One region of the Pseudoxanthomonas sp. LH2527 genome, then DNA from elsewhere that is predicted to be linked to it. Evidence: predicted binding sites of a transcription regulator. Region 1 holds the regulator's gene; each other region holds the start of a gene.
The links. Region 1 encodes HrcA, which represses chaperone genes, less so after heat shock. Its sites were predicted from a motif close to TTNGCACTCNNNNNNNNNGAGTGCNAA; they were not measured.

Region 1 (3,276 bases):
CTGGCCGACGATCTCGGCCACGGCGCCGCCGATGCCGGTGTCCACTTCGTCGAAGATCATGGTCGGCACGGCATCCAGGCCCAGCGCGGCGACTTCGATCGCCAGCGAAATGCGTGCGAGCTCGCCGCCGGAGGCGACCTTGCGCAGCGGGCGTGGCGGCTGCCCGGCGTTGGCGGAGACCAGGAATTCGACCCGTTCGGCGCCGGTCGGGTCGGGGCGCTCGCTGTCCTGGGCTTCCAGTGCGATCTCGAAGCGGCCGCCGCCCATGCCCAGCTCGGCGATCAGCGCGGTGGTGGTCTCGCCCAGTGCCTTGGCGGCGCGCTGGCGGGTGCGGGTCAGGGCGGCGGCGGCATCGCGCCACTGCGCCCGGGTCGTGTCGATCTCGCTGTTGAGCTGGAGCAGGCGCTCGCCGGCCCCGCGCAGCGATTCGAGTTCGGCGGCCAGGCGGTCGTGCTGCTCCTGCAGGCCGTCCAGCGGCACCCGGTGCTTGCGGGCCAGGTCGTGCACGCGGGCGAGCTTGCGCTCCAGCGCGTCGAACTGCAGTGGTTCGCCGTCGAGGTCGTCGCGCACCTGGCCCAGCAGCGACACGGCCTCCTCGATCTGGATCGCGGCGCCCTCCAACAATGCGTCCACGTCGCGCAGGCGGGGCTCGTGTTCGGCCTGCCGGGCAAGCTCGGCGCGGACCTGTTGCAGTTGGCGCGTCAGCGAGGGCGCATCGTCGCTGGCCAGTTCGCCCAGGGCGGCATCGCAGGCCTGGATCAGGCCGGCGGCGTGCGCCTGCCGGCGGTGGCTGGCCACCAGTGTCTCCAGCGCGGCGGGCGCCAGGTCCTCGCGCTGCAGTTCCGCCAGTTGGTGTTCCAGATAGTTGATCCGGTCGGAGACATCACCCTGGCTGGACAGTTGTTCGCGCTCGCGCAGCAGCGAGGTCCAGCGGCGGGCGGCGTCGCGGACGGCGGTCCGTTCGCCCTCATTGCGGGCGAAGGCGTCCAGCAGGTCCAGCTGGCTGTTGCGGGCGAGCAGGGCCTGATGTTCGTGCTGGCCATGGATTTCCACCAGCCGGCTCGCCAGTTCGGTCAGCTGCGACAGCGTGACGCTGCGGCCGTTGATCCAGGCGCGCGAACCGCCATCGGCCCGGATCACCCGGCGCAACTGGCACTGGCCGTCGTCGTCCAGCGCGTTGTCGGCCAGCCACGCCTGCGCCGGCGATCCCGCGGCAGCGGCAAATTCGGCCGAGAGTTCCGCGCGCTCGGCGCCGTGGCGGACCACACCGCTGTCGGCCCGCAGGCCGGACAGGAAACCCAGCGCGTCCACCAGCAGCGACTTGCCGGCGCCGGTTTCACCGGAAATGACGGTCATGCCATCGCCGAATTCCAGTTCGGCGGCACGGACGACGGCGAAATCCTTGAGGGCGAGGTGTCTGAGCATGCGGCGGATTGTAAGCGGAGCCGGCTCACGTACTGAGACAGCGGCGACGGTCCGCTTGCAAAGGGGGCGGTGCGACGTTATCTAACGGGTATGCATTCGCCATCGCCCCCGCTGGATCCGCGCGCCCGCCAGTTGCTGCGCACGCTGATCTCGCGCTACATCCGCGACGGCGAGCCGGTAGGGTCGCAGACGCTGGCCCGGCACGCCGGGCTGGAGGTCAGCCCGGCGACCATCCGCAACATCCTGTCGGAACTGGAAGAGGTCGGGCTGTTGAGTTCGCCGCACACGTCCGCCGGGCGTATCCCGACCGCGCAGGGCTACCGGGTGTTCGTCGACAGCCTGGTGCAGGTGAAGTCGCTGGGCGAGGGCGAGGTGGCGCGCCTGCGTGCCGAACTGTCGGCCGGCGCCGGCACCCAGGCCCTGCTGGGCAACGCCTCCGAGCTGCTGTCGGCGATGACCCACTTCGTCGGCGTGGTCAGCGTGCCGCGGCGGGAACAGTTCGCCTTCCGCTACATCGACTTCGTGCCGCTGGATGGCCAGCGGGTGATGGCGATCCTGGTGTTCGCCGACAACGACGTGCAGAACCGGGTCATCGAGACCCGTCGCGTCTACGAGCGGTCGGAGCTGGAGCGTATCGCCAACTATCTGAACACCCAGTTCGCCGGCCGGCCGCTGTCGGAGATCCGCGCCAACCTGCTGCACGACCTGCGCCGGGCACAGACCGAAATGGAAGGCCTGCTGGCCGAATCCATCGAGCTGGCCGAACAGGCCCTCACGCCACCCGGCGACGACGTGGTGCTGGCCGGGCAGACCCGGTTGATGGGCGTGCAGGAGCTGTCCGACCTGGAACGGCTGCGCGACCTGTTCGAGGCCTTCGCCCGCAAGCGCGAGATCCTGCAGCTGCTGGAACGCACGATCCGCGCCCCGGGCGTGCGCATCTTCATCGGCGAGGACACCGGGCTGGCGCCGCACGACGGCGTGTCGGTGGTGACCGCGCCGTACATGGCGGGCGGGCAGGTACTCGGCGTGCTGGGCGTGATCGGGCCCACGCGCATGGCCTACGACCGGGTCATCCCGGTGGTGCAGGCCGCGGCCGATGTCCTGGGCGCGGCCTTGAATCCGGAATCCACGGCCCCATAGGTTCCCGGTCGGGCGGCTGGACCTGCCGCCAGGGAACCGAAATGAACGAACAACACGATTACGACGACGCTCAGGGCCAGGCGCCCGAGTCCCCCGAGGCCGATGCCGCGCTGCTGGCCGAGCTGGAAACGCTGCGCAACGAGCTGGACCAGCTGCGCGCCACCACGCTGCTGGAGCGCGCCGACCTGGAAAACCAGCGCAAGCGCGTGGCCCGCGACATCGAGCAGGCCCGCAAGTTCGCCAACGAGCGCCTGCTGGGCGACCTGCTGCCGGTGTTCGACAGCCTCGACGCCGGCCTGGCGGCCGCGGGCACGGAGCCCAGTCCGTTGAAGGACGGCCTGGAACTGACCTTCAAGCAGCTGCTCAAGGTCGCCGGCGACAACGGCCTGGTGCTGCTCGACCCCACCGGCGAAGCCTTCAACCCCGATCACCACCAGGCCATCAGCCAGGCCGACGCGCCCGACGCGGCGCCCGGCAGCGTGGTGCAGGTGTTCCAGAAGGGCTACGTGCTCAACGGCCGCCTGCTGCGTCCGGCGCTGGTCGTGGTGGCCAGGCACGACTGAACACCGCCGCGATGGCGCTTGAACCGCGCCATCGCATCCCTATATCGGGACCATCCACCCGGCCGGGCGCCGGGTCCAACATCAGAATTTGCTAGGGAGCGAGATCCATCATGGGCAAGATCATCGGCATCGACCTGGGCACGACCAA
Region 2 (3,276 bases), on a different contig from region 1:
GCCCGGCATCGCGACCATGAACGCCGTGGCCGTCCCGCTGTGCGAGCGCTGCGATGCCGTGTGCTGCCGGCTGACCGTGGTCCTGCAGCCGGAAGACCGGGTGCCCGAGCACCTGACCTCCTACACCGACGCCGGCCTGCACGTGATGGCGCGCGATGAGGAAGGCTGGTGCGTGGCGATCGACGCGGCGCGCATGTGCTGCTCGATCTACGAGACCCGCCCCGACATCTGCCGCCGCTTCGTCATGGCCGGCCCCTACTGCCGCGACGTGCGTGCCGAGTATCTCGATCGCACATCGCGCGGCATTCCGCTCACCCTCTACTGAAGGAACTTCCATGGCCCGTCCCCGCAAGAACGCCTCAGCCGACGCCCCCACCGACAGCGCCCAGGGCGCCAGCCGCGTGTTCGCCCGTCGCCCCGCGAGCCCGCGTGGCGCACTGACCAGCGACACCATCGCCGCCGACATGGACGCGTTCCGTCGCGCGGGCGGCACCATCGAGATCATGGGAACGACGAACACCCTACTGAAGATAGGACAGGTGAGCGCTGCGTCGTCCTCGCCGGCGAAGGCCGACAAGAGCCCGGCCAAGGCGCGGCGCTGACCGGGGCATCGGCGCGGCGGGGCGTTGCTTGCGGCATGGCGGAGGTCACCCCCGCCCGCCCCGGCCACAAGCCGCGATAGACGGGTTCAGCCCGCGAACACCGGCTCCAGCATCCGGAACGTGCCCGCGTCCGCATCCATCTCCACCTTGCCGCCGACCGGCACGATGAACTGCTGGCGGATGTGGCCGATCATCGCGCCGCGGTAGGTCGGCACCTTCAGCGGCAGGAAGTAGTCGTCGAAGATCTGCGGCAGCGTCAGCGAGCCGTAGCCGCCGCCGGGATCGCACTCGGTGCATTCGCCGAAGATGATGCCCTTGACCTTGTCCAGCGCACCCATCAGGCGCAACGTGCTGAGCATGCGGTCGATGCGGTACGGCGCTTCGGACACGTCTTCCAGGAACAGGATCTTGCCGCTGAAGTCCGGCAGGTACGGCGAACCCGCCAGCGCCACCAGCACCGACAGGTTGCCGCCCACCAGCTCGCCCTGCGCCTTGCCACCGGTGATCGTCACGGTGCGGTTCTTGCGTTGCACCAGTTCATCGCCCTTGTCGGCGCTGTTGGCGTACTGCATCTGCTCGCGCTGGAAGAACACGCGGCGGAACTGGTCGGCGTTGAAGCTGTTCCAGCTGCCGATGCCGATGGGGCCATGGAAGCTGACCAGCCCCGCCTGCGACAGCAGCGCGTTGTGCAGGGCGGTGATGTCGGAATAGCCCAGCAGGATCTTCGGGTTGCGGCGGATCATGCCGTAGTCGAGCAGCGGCAGCAGGCGCGCCGCACCGGAACCGCCCCGCGCACAGATGATCGCCTTCACCTCGCGGTCGGCGAACATCGCGTTGAGATCACCGGCACGTTCGGCATCGGTGCCGGCCAGATGGCCGCGACGCGCGGCCAGATGCGGCGCCACCTTGACCTTCAGGCCCAGTGCTTCCATGGCCTCGCGAGCTAGCTGCAGGTCGAGCGGCTCGTCGGTGGCGGCGGACGGACTGACCAGCGCCACGGTGTCGCCGGGCTTCAGCGCCGGCGGCAGCAGGCGCGCGCGCGACGGCGCTGCCGAGGCGGTGGAACCGACCGCGAACGGTACGGTGGATGCAGCGGCCATCAGGGCCGCACTGCCAAGGAAATGTCGCCTGTTCATGCCACCTCGATTGGACATCGCATGGATCGGGCCTTCATCGTACCCGCTGCGGGTGCGGCGGACACGCATCATCATGCGCCTTGCCACTGGCCCACCATCACTGCCTTTGTCGTAGAGCTGTGGTATCCATCGGCACTGCAAGGAGCGAACCCCATGGCCAGGATCCAGCGACCGTTCTATCCCATCATCTACGTCCGCGGTTACGCGATGACCCGCGACGAGGTGATCCAGACCACCTCCACGCCATACATGGGCTTCGAGGCCGGCTCCACCAAGATCCGCCAGGCGCAGGACGGGCGCATCGTGAAGTTCGTGTTCGAATCGCCGCTGGTACGGCTGATGAAGGACTACGACTACCGCGACACCTATGCGGCCGGCGCCGAGAACGCCGGCAAGCTATCGCCGCGCAGCATCGTGATCCACCGCTACTACGATGCTGCCGATCCCGCCTTCGGCGACGGCAAGGCACTGTCCATCCCCGACGCCGCCAAGGCGTTGGCCGCGCGCATCACCGATCTGCGCGACCGCGTCTGCGGCAACAGCGAAGCCGACCGCAAGGCCTTCCGCGTCTACCTGGTGGCGCATTCGATGGGCGGGCTGATCTGCCGCTGCCTGCTGCAGAACCCGGACATCGCCAGCGCCGAGGTACGCGGGCTGGTGGACAAGGTGTTCACCTACGCCACTCCGCACAACGGCATCGAGATGGGCGGCATCAACGTGCCCAGCCTGCTGTCGATCAACGACATGGACAATTTCAACCGCGGCGTGATGGCCAAGTACCTCAAGGTGCCGAAGGACAAGGTCAATACGCTCGGCGATTCCGGCTTCCCGCCCGAGCGCTTCTTCAGCCTGGTCGGTACCAACAGCCGCGACTACGCGGTGGCGCACGGCCTGTCGTCCATGGCGGCCGGGCAGATGAGCGACGGGCTGGTGCGGATCGAGAACGCCTACGTGGCGAACAGCCCGCGCGCCTTCGTCAACCGCAGCCACAGCGGCTTCTTCGGCATCGTCAATTCCGAAGAGGGCTACCAGAACCTCTCGCGCTTCCTGTTCGGCGACCTCAGCGCCACCGCCCGGCTGGACATCAGCGCGCTGCCGTTCCCGCCGGAGATCGAACAGGCACGCAAGCGCGGCAAGAAGATCGCCTCGTCGTACTACATCGAGACCACGGTGGCGCCACGCGGCGCCTACACCTACGACCTGACCTCGCGCACCAAGGCGCACGAGAGCGCGGTGCGCCGCGAATATGCCGAACTGTTTGGCCCGGACGGTACGCTCATCCGCAATGCGCGTGCGCCGGTGCTGTTCTCGGTCTACCTGGACAGCTCGAAGATCACCGCCGGCAGCGAAGTGTCCTTCTCGATCGACCTGGCGGTGTCCACCGCCGGTTACGAAGTCGACGGCGCCCTGTTCCTCAAGCAGCACATCCCGGGCGAGTACCTGTTCCGCGACACCCTGGTGCTGTTCGCCAGGCGCGACGACGCCGGCCGCTGGGCCCTGCGCTACGTATGGGCGGACGAACACTGGGCGACCGGTCC
Region 3 (3,276 bases), on a different contig from region 1:
ATCGAAGCCCGCTATCCGGCGAAGCAGGCGACGTTCGACCACTACATGGCGCATCTGCTCCACATCCTGAAGGTGGCCGGGGTGGATCATGTCGGCATCGGCGCGGATTGGGACGGCGGTGGCGGCGTGGTGGGCATGGAAGACGTCAGCGCGCTGCCGCGGGTCACCGAGGCACTGCTTGCCGCCGGCTACACGCAGCAGGATATCCGCAAGATCTGGAGTGGCAACCTATTGCGGGTGATCAGGGAAGCCCGAGCGATCGCAAAGGACTGAGGGCTTTCGCGGCCACCACGTCCATGCATGCGAGGCAAGACAACATTCCGGTCTGCGCCACGGAGGTAGACGTCATGGAAGAGTCCATCACGGCGCGGCGGTTCACCGCGACGCTTTCTCGCGACATCCCGCGGCACTGGTTGCCGGGCAACGAAGTGGTGTCGTCGCTGCTCAACGCCTACACCGTCCTGGTGCCGGCCAATGAAGCGTTCTACATCCGCACGCTCAATGCCTGCACGCCGCGGTTGCAGGATGAGGGCCTGCGCCAGCGCTGTCAGGCCTTCATCCGGCAGGAGGCGCAGCACGGCGTGGCGCACAAGCGGTACTGGGACAACCTGGACGCGCAGGGCTATGCGTATCGCGGCATCGAGCGTGTGGTGGACCGTGGCCTCTTCCGGGTCATGGACCGGGTGGCGCCGCTATGGCTGCGGGTGTCGCTGGTGAGTTGCGTCGAACACATCAATGCGTTCCTCGGCTACGAGTTCCTGGCGCAATCCATCCTCGCCAACGCCGATCCGCGCGTGCGCGACCTGATGGAGTGGCATTTTGCCGAGGAGATCGAGCATCGCGCGGTCGCGTTCGATCTGCTGCAGGCGGTATCGCCCCGTTATCCCGTGCGCGTGATCGGTGCGGTGATGACCACCACGCTCTTCTATCTGTTGCTCGCCAGTCTGGCGGCGTTGCTGCTCGCGCAGGATGGCCGCTTGTGGCGAATGGCCACGTGGCGGCAGCTGACGCATCACCTCGGCGCCGGGCACGGCATGGCTCGACGCACCCTTGGACACCTGCGCGACTACCTGCGTCCCCGATTCCATCCCTCCCGTCTGGCGGACGCCGATGCCCTGGCCGCCACCGTGTTGGCGCGGCAGGCCGCTGCGGAGCCGCCTTCGATCATGGCAATGCCGCCGCGAACCTGAATGAAAACCCGCCTGTGCTTCAGCCTGCGGACGGCCACGGATCAGGCGTCGCGCGCCGGATTCGCAAACCCCTGATTCCAAAGACTATCCGGCCGCGGGTCCGGCACGTGTCCTGTCGTTGCACGGCTGGAACAATACGGAACTTCCGGCACGGTTAGCAGTCGAACCCCCTGACTGCTAACATCCTTGCCCATGAGCCAGATGACCCCCACTACCGCCCTGGTCGCCAATAACCTGCCGATCCCCAGTGCCCTTGGATCGCTCGACGCCTACATCAGCGCCGTGCACCAGATCCCGGTGCTGACGGTCGAAGACGAGCGCTCGCTCGCCAACCGTTACCGCGAGGACGAAGACCTCGACGCCGCCCGCGAGCTGGTGCATTCGCACCTGCGCTTCGTCGTGCACGTCGCCCGCGGCTACAACGGTTACGGCCTGCCGCTGGGCGACCTGATCCAGGAAGGCAACATCGGCCTGATGAAGGCGGTCAAGCGTTTCGACCCCGACATGGGCGTGCGCCTGGTGAGCTTTGCAGTGCACTGGATCCGTGCCGAGATGCACGAGTTCATCCTGAAGAACTGGCGCATCGTGAAGGTCGCCACGACCAAGGCGCAGCGCAAGCTGTTCTTCAACCTGCGCAAGTCGAAGACGCGCCTGGGCTGGATGAATGCCGAGGAAGTCAGCGCCATCGCCAAGGACCTCAACGTGTCCGAACGCGAAGTGATGGAGATGGAATCCCGCCTGTCCGGCCGCGACATCGGCTTCGATGCGCCGTCGGATGAAGACGAGGACCATGCGCCGCCTTCGCCTGCCAGCTATCTGGTGGCGCGCGACGAGGATCCGTCGCAGGCTTACGAGCGTGCCGACAGCGAAGACAACCAGATGGAACTGCTGCGTGAAGGGCTGGCGAACCTCGATGAGCGCTCACGCGACATCATCAAGCGCCGCTGGCTGGATGGCGAAAGCAAGGTCACGCTGCAGGAACTGGCCGACGAGTACGGCATCTCCGCCGAGCGCGTCCGCCAGGTCGAAGCGAATGCGCTGAAAAAGATGAAGGCGTTGTTCGCGGCCTGACCTGCTGCTTAGTGATGCGATATCGAAGAGGCCCCTGTGGGGCCTCTTTTTTTGGTGCCGACCGGCGACGGATGTGGTCCACTACGCCGCGATCCGCCTGGGGCGGCACGACATCTAAAGGAGCAGCGCATGGGGTGGGGCAACAAGCGGCAGTGGGGACTGGCGGTGGTGTTGGCGTGCGGCGTGCTGACGGGCGCGGCCATCGCGCCGGCGATGGCCGCAGGAAGCGACAACACCAAGTCGCAGGGCGAAGAACGCGGCGTGCGTTTCAGCATCGATCGCGAGGAGTACGACGCCCAGGCGCGTGCCGCGATGCAGGTCGATCCCGTGGTATCCGCCCATCTGGGCGCGATCCGCAAGGTGGCGTTGGACGATGCGGCCAGCATGGACGAACCCGGCCCCGATGTACTGGTGTTCGATGTCGAAGGCAGCCGCGGCAAGGGCCGCGTCACGGCGCGCTTCCTCACCGTCAGCGCTACGCAGGAGGCGCTCGGTCCCGGCGTGCTGGTCATGCAGGATGGCACCGAGCATGCGATCGAAGGCGATGCCGATGCCTTGGCGGCCGAGGATGATCATCACGGGCACGACCATGATGAAGACCTCGAGACCGGTGCCGGTCTCTTCACCCGCCAGGCACAGGACGCCGCGCAACGCTATCCGCTGATCCGCCAGCACATCGGGCAGATCACCGCGTTCGAGATCGACAGCGACGCGACGGGCGCGGCGCCGGGCATGAATACCTTCGTGTTCGACCTGACCGGCGACAAGGGCCGTGGCAGACTCGAAGCCGATTTCATCACCGTCAGCGCCGATACCGAACGTCTCGGCAAGGGCGTGCTGACGCTGGCCGATGGTCGTCGGCTGCCGTTCGATGGCGAACCGCCGGGCGAGGACGAAGCGGACGATGGCGTCGATGCCGATGACCTGTTCGGCGACATGCACGACAACATCTTCACCCGCCAGGCCCGCGAGGCCGTGCAGCGCTATCCGCTGGTGCAGCAGCATATCGGCACGC

Region 2: the regulator HrcA is predicted to act here: its motif matches at 1,819-1,845, upstream of MMG85_RS15235 (LD-carboxypeptidase).
Region 3: the regulator HrcA is predicted to act here: its motif matches at 1,345-1,371, upstream of rpoH (RNA polymerase sigma factor RpoH).

Annotation. Positions count from the first base shown of each region.
Region 1 covers NZ_JAKZBW010000001.1:121,342-124,617, forward strand. Annotated here, with positions in the region: gene recN (DNA repair protein RecN) at 1-1,425, opposite strand, end outside; gene hrcA (heat-inducible transcriptional repressor HrcA) at 1,516-2,565, shown strand; gene grpE (nucleotide exchange factor GrpE) at 2,607-3,128, shown strand; gene dnaK (molecular chaperone DnaK) at 3,239-3,276, shown strand, end outside.
Region 2 covers NZ_JAKZBW010000030.1:16,718-19,993, reverse strand. Annotated here, with positions in the region: gene MMG85_RS15245 (YkgJ family cysteine cluster protein) at 17-325, shown strand; gene MMG85_RS15240 (hypothetical protein) at 336-602, shown strand; gene MMG85_RS15235 (LD-carboxypeptidase) at 689-1,738, opposite strand; gene MMG85_RS15230 (hypothetical protein) at 1,892-3,276, shown strand, end outside.
Region 3 covers NZ_JAKZBW010000004.1:117,022-120,297, reverse strand. Annotated here, with positions in the region: gene MMG85_RS04070 (dipeptidase) at 1-273, shown strand, start outside; gene MMG85_RS04065 (metal-dependent hydrolase) at 348-1,190, shown strand; gene rpoH (RNA polymerase sigma factor RpoH) at 1,383-2,261, shown strand; gene MMG85_RS04055 (hypothetical protein) at 2,391-3,276, shown strand, end outside.